Thermus thermophilus: one gene and its partner. The main gene of each other region encodes a partner of the protein of the gene in region 2 in a complex. Links are inferred from orthologs where the notes say so. Each region holds a gene or a part of one and is shown on either strand. Other genes may lie near its edges.

What was found.
Region 1: the proteins of secA (region 2) and secY are in contact, whole or in part, in a crystal structure (PDB 3DIN), measured with the Thermotoga maritima proteins. The link is inferred for Thermus thermophilus from one-to-one orthologs. Residues at the interface, in WP_004082002.1 of Thermotoga maritima: Glu261, Ala262, Arg263, Lys300, Ala301, Arg302, Thr303, Ile304, Ile305, Leu323, Tyr324, Asp325, Pro326, Val329, Ser330, Tyr333, Ile336, Lys340, Phe345, Val349, Glu363, Phe364, Tyr374, Ser375, Gly376, Gly377, Glu393, Ile395, Thr482, Ser483; in WP_004081795.1 of Thermotoga maritima: Glu108, Gly109, Glu110, Glu111, Ala236, Glu237, Arg238, Arg239, Ile240, Thr241, Ile242, Gln243, Tyr244, Ala245, Arg246, Arg247, Val248, Thr249, Gly250, Arg251, Arg252, Val253, Tyr254, Gly256, Ala257, Ser258, Thr259, Tyr260, Leu261, Pro262.

What each region holds. Positions count from the first base shown.
Region 1 is NZ_AP025158.1:229,755-233,111, reverse strand. What follows is about bases 363-3,357. They hold secY (preprotein translocase subunit SecY), read right to left. Parts: upstream 2,521-3,357; coding sequence 1,204-2,520; downstream 363-1,203. Other genes in these bases: rpsE (30S ribosomal protein S5), read right to left, coding at 3,134-3,357; rpmD (50S ribosomal protein L30), read right to left, coding at 2,971-3,153; rplO (50S ribosomal protein L15), read right to left, coding at 2,522-2,974; TthTMY_RS01390 (adenylate kinase), read right to left, coding at 635-1,195; map (type I methionyl aminopeptidase), read right to left, coding at 363-635. Outside these bases: more of map, read right to left, coding at 1-362. UniProt on the Escherichia coli protein: The central subunit of the protein translocation channel SecYEG. Consists of two halves formed by TMs 1-5 and 6-10.
Region 2 is NZ_AP025158.1:639,914-645,496, forward strand. What follows is about bases 1,094-4,591. They hold secA (preprotein translocase subunit SecA), read left to right. Parts: upstream 1,094-1,397; coding sequence 1,398-4,391; downstream 4,392-4,591. Other genes in these bases: tsaD (tRNA (adenosine(37)-N6)-threonylcarbamoyltransferase complex transferase subunit TsaD), read left to right, coding at 1,094-1,279; acs (acetate--CoA ligase), read right to left, coding at 4,455-4,591. In the rest of the region: TthTMY_RS03580 (vWA domain-containing protein), read right to left, coding at 1-272; more of tsaD, read left to right, coding at 308-1,093; more of acs, read right to left, coding at 4,592-5,583. UniProt on the Escherichia coli protein: Required for protein export, interacts with the SecYEG preprotein conducting channel.

The DNA of each region.
Region 1 (3,357 bases), 410 kb from region 2 along the record:
ACAGGGGCTGGCCTCAAGGTGACCATGGGCTCGAGGGCCAGGGTCATCCCGGGGCGGATCTTGGGCCCGGTCCCGGGCTTGCCGAAGTTCGGCACCTGGGGGTCCTCGTGGATCTCCCGGCCCACCCCGTGCCCCACGAACTCCCGGACCACTCCGTAGCCCCGGCTCTCCAAGAAGGTCTGGATGGCGTGGCCCACGTCGCCGAGGCGGAAGCCCGGGCGCAGGTACTTCATCCCCTCCCAGAAGGCGGCCTCCGTGTCCCGGATGAGCCTCTCCGCCTCCGGCGAGACCCGGCCCACGGGAAAGGTGCGGGCCATGTCGGCGGCGAACCCCTGGTAGATGAGGCCCACGTCCACGGAGAGGATATCCCCTTCCTTCAGGGGCTCCTTGGAGGGGATGCCGTGGACCACCACCTCGTTCACCGAGGTGCAAAGGGTGGCGGGGAAGCCGTAGAGGCCGAGGAAGGCGGGCTTGGCCTTACGCTTGCGGATCGCCTCGTAGGCGATCTGGTCCAGCTCCCAGGTGGAGACGCCGGGCTCCACGTGGCGGGCCACCTCCTCCACCACCTCGGTGAGGAGGGCCCCCGCCTCCCGCATGCGCTCAATCTCCCAGGGGCTTTTCAGCTTGATGGCCATCAGATCCCTAACGCCGCCCGGATCCGCTCGTACACCTCGTCCGGGGTGCCGAGCCCGTCCACCCGCTTCAGCACCCCCCTGGCCGCATAGTAGCCCACCAGGGGCTCGGTTTTCTCCCGGTAGACCTCGAGGCGGCGCCTCACGGTCTCCTCGTTGTCGTCGGAGCGGCCCTCGAGCTCGGCCCGCCTGAGGATGCGCCGGACGAGCTCCTCCTCAGGAACCTCCACCAGGACCACCCCGAGAAGCCTTGTGCCCGTCTCCGCGAGGAGGCGGTCCAAGGCCTCGGCCTGGGCCAGGGTGCGGGGAAAGCCGTCAAAGATCACCCGCTCGGCCAACTCCTCCCGGATAAGCTCCAGGATGAGGTCGTCGGGGACCAGGTCCCCCCGCTCCATGATGGGCCTCACCCGCTCGCCCAAAGGGGTCCCCCGGGCCACGTGGTCCCGGAGGATGTCCCCCGTGGAGAGCTTCTTGAAGCCAAGCTCCTCGGCAAGCCTCGAGGCCTGGGTGCCCTTACCCGCCCCCGGAGGCCCCAGGAAGATCACCGCCTGTCCCACGTTCACCTCCTACCCTACCGGTTCCGCCCCCGCAGGCGCCCGCGGGAGAGGAAGCCCTCGTAGCTCCTGAGCATAAGCTGGCTCTCCACCTGCCTCAGGGTGTCCAAGGCCACGCCCACCACGATGAGGAGGCCGATGCCCGAGAAGGCGATGCTTTGGATGCCGGTGAGGTTCTGGATGATCTGGGGAAGGAGGGTCACGAGCCCGAGGAAGAGGGCCCCCCAGAGGGTGAGACGGGAAACGATGTGCTCCAGGAACTTCACCGTGGGCTCGCCCGGGCGGATCCCCGGGATGAACCCCCCGTACTCCCGCAGGGACTCGGCGATGCGCTTGGGGTCAAACTGGACGGCGGTGTAGACGTAGGTGAAGAAGATGACGAGGAGGACCTCTAGGAAGAGTCCCGAAGGCCGGGTGGGGTTGAAAAAGTTGGCGATGCTCTGCAGCACGGGGTTGTCCTGGAAGGGGGCGGCCAGGAAGATGGGGATCTGCAGGATGGCCGCGGCGAAGATGATGGGGATCACCCCGGCGGCGTTGAGCTTGATGGGGATGTAGGTGGCCTGGCCCCCGTAGACCCTGCGCCCCACCACTTTGCGGGCGTACTGGACGGGGATCCTGCGCTCGGCCTGCTGGACGGCGGCCATGCCGGCGAAGGCCAGGACGATGAAGGCCAGGAAGAAGAGGAAGGCCACCAGGTTGACCTCCCCGGTGCGGATGAGGCCGATGGTGCGTAGGATCTGGGGAAGCCATTCCACCACGATCCCGGCGAAGATGATGAGGCTCGTGCCGTTGCCGATGCCGTACTCGGTGATGCGCTCCGCCATCCACAGGAGGAGGGCGATGCCCGCCACCTGGGTCACCACCACCACGAACCAGAAGAAGGGGCCGGGGGACCAGCCCGGGAGGAGGAAGCGGCCCCCTTCGGCCCCCAAAAAGGCCGTGGCCAGGAAGAACCCCTGGAAGGCGCCCAGGGCGATGCCCCCGATGCGGGTGTACTGGTTGAGGATGCGCCGCCCCTCCTCCCCCTCCTTGGAGAGCTTCTCCAGGGCCGGCACCACCGTGACCAGGATCTGCATGATGATGGCCGCGGTGATGTAGGGCATGATGCCCAGGGCGAAGATGGAGAAACGCTCAAAGTTGCCCCCGGAGAAGAGGTTGATGATGCCGAAGACCCCGCCTTGGGCCGTGCGCAGGAACTCCTGGATCTTGTCCAGGTCCACCCCCGGGGTGGGGATGAAGGCCCCGAGGCGGTAGGCGGCGAGGACGAGGAGGGTGAAGAGCACCCGCTGGCGGAGCTCGGGGATCTGCAGGGCGCTCCAGAAGGCCTTGAGCATCTCAGGCCTCCAGGAGGACCGGCTCCCCGCCCGCGGCCTTCAGCTTCTCCAGGGCGCTTTTGGAGAAGGCGTGGGCCACCACCTTGAGGGGCTTGGCCTCGCCCTCCCCCAGGATCTTGAGGCGGTACCCCTTCTTCAGGATGCCCGCACGGACCAGAAGCTCCGGGGTGACCTCGCCCTCAAAGCGGGCGAGGTCCCTAAGGTTCACCCCCTGGTACCGAGGGCGCTTGATCTCCCCGGGCACCTGCCCTTGCATGCCCCGCTTGGGCAGGCGCATCAGGGTCGTGGACCGGCCGCCCTCAAAGCGGCGCGGGTCCTTGACCCCACCGGAACGGGACTTCTGCCCCTTGTGCCCGCGGGTCGCCGTCTTGCCGTGGCCGGAGCCCGGGCCCCGGCCCACCCGCTTGCGCCGCTTGTTGGCCCCCGGGTTGGGCCTGAGATCGGAAAGCTTCATTCCACCACCTCCACGCGCACGAGGTGCACCACCTTCTCCACGTTCCCCCGGACGGCGGGGGTGTCCTCGAGGACCCGCTCCTGCTGGAGCCGCCTAAGCCCCAGGGCCTTGAGGGCCGCCTTCTGGTCCTTGGGGTAGCCGATGGGGCTCTTCACCAGCTTAACCTTGAGCCTGGGCATGGGCCTCCCCCTTCCTGAGCCGCTCCACGTCGGCCTTGGTCCTGAGCTGCCGCAGGGCCTCCATGGTGGCGTAGGCGATGTTGATGGGATTGCGGCTCCCGAGCTCCTTGGTGAGGATGTCGGTCACCCCGGCGAGCTCCAGGATGGCCCGGGGCACCGCGCCCGCGATCACCCCCGTGCCCGGGGCCGCCGGCTTCAGCACGA
Region 2 (5,583 bases):
CGGGTTCCCTTCCCCTCCCTTGCGGCCATGCTGGCCGAGGCGTCCACCACCAGGACCAAGGGGCCTGGGGCGAGGGGGGGGTCCTCGAGGGCGAGGACCATGAGGGCCGCCCCCAGGAGGAGGAGGAGAAGCCTCAGGTCAAGCCGGGGCCGGAAGCGCCTCGCCCGCCCCCTCTTCCAAAGCCACACCCCGGCCCAGGGCCTCGCCCTTGGGGCCCGCCTCCGGTAGAGGAGGTAGACCAGAAGGAGGACGGGAAGGAGGAGCCAGAGCACCCTGCCCTAAGGCTACCCCTGTTAGAGTAGAGGCGGTGTGGGTCTTGGGGATTGACACCTCCTGCGACGACACGGGGGTGGGCTTGGTGGAAGACGGCCAGGTGCGGGTGAACCTGGTGGCGAGCCAGGTGCGCCTGCACGAGGCCTTTGGCGGCGTGGTGCCGGAGCTTGCGAGCCGCGAGCACCTAAAGGCCCTCCCCCTCCTCGTGGAAAGGGCCCTGGCCGAGGCGGGCCTTAGGCCAAAGGACCTGGACCTCGTGGCCGCCACCCGGGGGCCCGGCCTCATCGGGGCCCTCCTCGTGGGGTACGCCTTCGCCAAGGGGATGGCCTTCGCCCTGGACCGGCCCTTCTACGCCATCCACCACCTGGAGGGCCACATCGCCGCCGCCTGGCCCGAAGGGCTAACCCCCCCCTTCCTCGCCCTGGTGGCCTCGGGGGGGCACACCCACCTCTACGAGGTCCTGGACCTCGGCCGCTACCGCCTCCTCGGGGCCACCCGGGACGACGCCGCCGGGGAGGCCTTTGACAAGGTGGCGAGGCTCTTGGGCCTCGGCTTTCCCGGGGGGCCCGAGGTGGAGCGCCTGGCGGAGGAGGCCGAGGAGGCCATTTCCTTCCCCGTGCCCTTGAGGGGCCAGGAGGGGTACGACTTCAGCTTCTCCGGGCTCAAGACCAAGGCCCTGCAGCTGGTGGAGAAGGGCCTTCCCAAGCCCGCCCTCGCCAAGGGCTTCCAGGAGGCGGCCATCGCCCACCTCGCCGAGGTGGTCCTAAAGGCGGCGAAGGACACGGGCCACCGGGTCCTCCTGGTGGCCGGGGGGGTGGCGGCGAACCGGGCGCTCCAGGAGCGCTTTAAGGAGGCGGGCCTAGAGGTGCATTTCCCGCCCCGGGGCCTTTCCCAGGACAACGGGGCCATGATCGCCCTCGCCGCCTGGCGCCGCCACCAGAGGGGTTTCCCCCCAAGCCCCCTCTCCTTGGGGGCCACGGCCTACTGGCCCTTGGAGGAGGCCTGAGGCCGCCCCGTGCGGGTGGGGGGAAAGGGAAGCGGCCCCTTCGCCTCCCGTGCCGGCCTTGGCCTGCGTGGGGGTGTAAAGGGGTTTCTCATCCCCAAGGGGTACAATCGGCCTTAGGATGTTGGGCCTCATACGGAAGCTTTTTGACAACAACGAGCGCGAGATCGCCCGCTACTACAAGCAGGTGGTGGAGCCGGTGAACCGCCTCGAGGCCGAGGTGGAGAAGCTCCCCGACCTCGCCGCCGCCTACCGGGAGCTCAAGGAGAAGCACGAGAAGGGGGCCTCCCTGGACGAGCTCCTCCCCATGGCCTTCGCCCTCACCCGGGAGTCGGCCAAGCGCTACCTGGGCATGCGCCACTTTGACGTCCAGCTCATCGGCGGGGCCGTCCTCCACGAGGGCAAGATCGCCGAGATGAAGACGGGCGAGGGCAAGACCTTGGTGGCCACCTTGGCCGTGGCCCTAAACGCCCTCACGGGGAAGGGCGTCCACGTGGTCACGGTGAACGACTACCTGGCCCGGCGCGACGCCGAGTGGATGGGGCCCGTCTACCGGGGCCTGGGCCTCTCCGTGGGGGTGATCCAGCACGCCTCCACCCCGGCGGAGCGCCGCAAGGCCTACCTCGCCGACGTCACCTACGTGACCAACTCCGAGCTCGGCTTTGACTACCTGCGGGACAACATGGCCATAAGCCCCGACCAGCTCGTCCTCCGCCACGACCACCCCCTCCACTACGCCATCATTGACGAGGTGGACTCCATCCTCATTGACGAGGCCCGCACCCCCCTCATCATCTCTGGCCCCGCGGAGAAGGCCACCGACCTCTACTACAAGATGGCGGAGATCGCCAAGAAGCTGGAAAGGGGCCTGCCCGCCGAGCCCGGGGTGCGCAAGGAGCCCACGGGGGACTACACCATTGAGGAGAAGAACCGTTCCGTCCACCTCACCCTCCAGGGCATCGCCAAGGCGGAGAAGCTCCTCGGCATTGAGGGCCTCTTCAGCCCGGAGAACATGGAGCTCGCCCACATGCTCATCCAGGCCATCCGGGCGAAGGAGCTCTACCACCGGGACCGGGACTACATCGTCCAGGACGGCCAGGTCATCATCGTGGACGAGTTCACGGGCCGCCTCATGCCGGGCCGCCGCTACGGGGAGGGCCTCCACCAGGCCATTGAGGCCAAGGAGGGGGTCCGGATTGAGCGGGAGAACCAGACCCTGGCCACCATCACCTACCAGAACTTCTTCCGCCTCTACGAGAAGCGGGCGGGGATGACGGGCACCGCCAAGACCGAGGAGAAGGAGTTCCAGGAGATCTACGGGATGGACGTGGTCGTGGTGCCCACCAACCGCCCGGTGATCCGCAAGGACTTCCCCGACGTGGTCTACCGGACGGAAAAGGGGAAGTTCTACGCCGTGGTGGAGGAGATCGCCGAGAAGTACGAGCGGGGCCAGCCCGTCCTCGTGGGCACCATCAGCATTGAGAAGTCCGAACGCCTCTCCCAGATGCTCAAGGAGCCCAGGCTCTATCTCCCCAGGCTGGAGATGCGCCTGGAGCTCTTCAAGAAGGCGAGCCAGAAGCAGCAGGGCCCCGAGTGGGAGAAGCTCAGGAAGCTTCTGGAAAGGCCCGCCCAGCTCAAGGACGAGGACCTCGCCCCCTTTGAGGCCCTCATCCCGCCCAAGGGGAACCTCAGGACGGCCTGGGAGGGCCTGAAGCGGGCGGTGCACACCCTTGCCGTCCTCCGCCAGGGGATCCCCCACCAGGTTCTCAACGCCAAGCACCACGCCAGGGAAGCGGAGATCGTGGCTCAGGCGGGGCGGAGCAAGACGGTCACCATCGCCACCAACATGGCGGGGCGGGGCACGGACATCAAGCTCGGGGGCAACCCCGAGTACCTGGCCGCCGCCCTCCTGGAGAAGGAGGGCTTTGACCGGTACGAGTGGAAGGTGGAGCTCTTCATCAAGAAGATGGTGGCGGGGAAGGAGGAGGAGGCCAGGGCCCTCGCCCAGGAGCTCGGGATCCGGGAGGAGCTTCTGGAAAGGATCCGCGAGATTCGGGAGGAGTGCAAGCGGGACGAGGAGCGGGTCCGGGCCTTGGGCGGGCTTTTCATCATCGGCACCGAGCGGCACGAGTCCCGCCGCATAGACAACCAGCTCCGCGGCCGCGCCGGGCGCCAGGGGGACCCCGGGGGAAGCCGCTTTTATGTCTCCTTTGACGACGACCTCATGCGCCTCTTCGCCTCCGACCGGGTCATCGCCATGCTGGACCGCATGGGCTTTGACGATTCCGAGCCCATAGAGCACCCCATGGTGACCCGCTCCATTGAGCGGGCCCAGAAGCGGGTGGAGGACCGGAACTTCGCCATCAGGAAGCAGCTTCTCCAGTTTGACGACGTCTTAAGCCGCCAGCGGGAGGTGATCTACGCCCAGCGCCGCCTGATCCTCCTCGGCAAGGACGAGGAGGTGAAGGAGGCCGCCATCGGCATGGTGGAGGAGACGGTGGCCTCTCTGGCGGAGAACTTCCTGAACCCCGAGGTCCACCCCGAGGACTGGGACCTCGAGGGCCTCAAGGCCACCCTCCTGGACACCGTGCCCCAGCTTCAGGGCTTCCCCTTTGCGGAGCTTAGGGGCTTGAAGGCCGAGGAGGCGGTGGAGAGGCTCGTGGAGGCCGCCCTCAAGGCCTACGAGGCCCGCGAGGCCGAGCTTTCCCCGCCCCTCATGCGGGCCGTGGAGCGCTTCGTCATCCTCAACGTGGTGGACAACGCCTGGAAGGAGCACCTCCACAACCTGGACGTCCTCCGCCAGGGGATCTTCCTTCGGGGCTACGGCCAGAAGGACCCCTTCCAGGAGTACAAGATTGAGGCCACCCGCCTCTTCAACGAGATGGTGGCCTTCATCAAGAGCGAGGTGGCCAAGTTCCTCTTCCGCCTCAAGGTGGAGGCCGAGCCCGTGCGGCCCGTGCGGGAGGCGCCTTACGTGCCCGTGCCCGAGGCCAAGCCGGAGCCTTCCGAGGTCTTCGGGGTGGAAAGGAAGCGCGCCACCCCTCCGCCCCAGCCGGGCCTCTCCCGGGCGGAGCGCCGGCGGCTCATGCGCCAGGAGAAGAAGCGGAAGAGGTGAGGCCGCCCCATGCTGGCCCGGGCCAGCATGGGGCCCCGGAAAAGCGGCCCAACGGGGCGAAGCCTACTCCTCGAGGGTGGAGAGGTCCCCGGGGTCCTTGCCCAGCTCCTTGGCCTTGAGGAGCCGCCTCAGGATCTTCCCCGAGCGGGTCTTGGGGAGCTTGTCCAGGAAGACCACCTCGCTCGGCGTGGCGATGGGGCCAAGCTCCCGGCGCACGTGCTGGACGAGGGCCTCCTTCAGCTCCTCCGAGGGGGTTTGCCCAAGCCTAAGGACCACGAAGGCCTTGATGGCCTCCCCCTTCAGGGGGTCGGGGACGCCGATGACCGCGGCCTCGGCCACGGCGGGATGGGAGACCAGGGCGCTTTCCACATCGGCGGTGCCGATGCGGTGCCCGGCCACGTTCAAGACGTCGTCCGCCCGGCCCAGGACGCTGAAGTACCCCTCCTCGTCCCGGCTCGCCACGTCCCCGCTGGCGTAGACCCCGCCTGGGATCTCCCGCCAGTACTGGAGGTAGCGCTCGTGGTTCCCCCAGACGGTGCGCATCATGTGGGGGAAGGGCCGCTTGAGGACGAGAAGCCCGCCCTGCCCCGGGGGCACGGGCCTCCCCTCCTCGTCCACCACCGCCGCCTCCACCCCGGGGAGGGCCACCCCGGCGAAGCCGGGCTTGGCGGGGAGGACGAGGGGCGTCCCTATGGTGGGGCCGCCGAGCTCCGTCTGCCACCAGTTGTCCGCCACGAACCCCCGCCTGCCCCCCTCCACCAGGTGCTCGTAGGCCCACTTCATGGCCTCGGGGTTCAAGGGTTCCCCGGCCACGGCCAAAAGGCGCAAGGAGCTAAGGTCGTACTTCCTGGGCCACTCGGGGCCGTACCTCATGAACATGCGCACCGCCGTGGGGGCGGTGAACATCACGTTCACCCGGTACCGCTCCACCGCCTGCCAGAAGGCCCCGGGGTCGGGGTGGTCGGGGGCCCCTTCCCGAAGGACGGAGGTCACCCCTTCCAGGAGGGGGGCGTAGACGATGTAGGAGTGGCCCACGATCCAGCCGATGTCGCTCGTGGCCCAGAAGACGTCCTCGTCCTTCACGTCAAAGAAGGTGCGCAGGTGGTAAGTGGTGCCCACCATGTACCCCCCGTGGACGTGGACCACGCCCTTGGGCTTCCCCGTGGAGCCCGAGGTGTAGAGGATGAAGAGG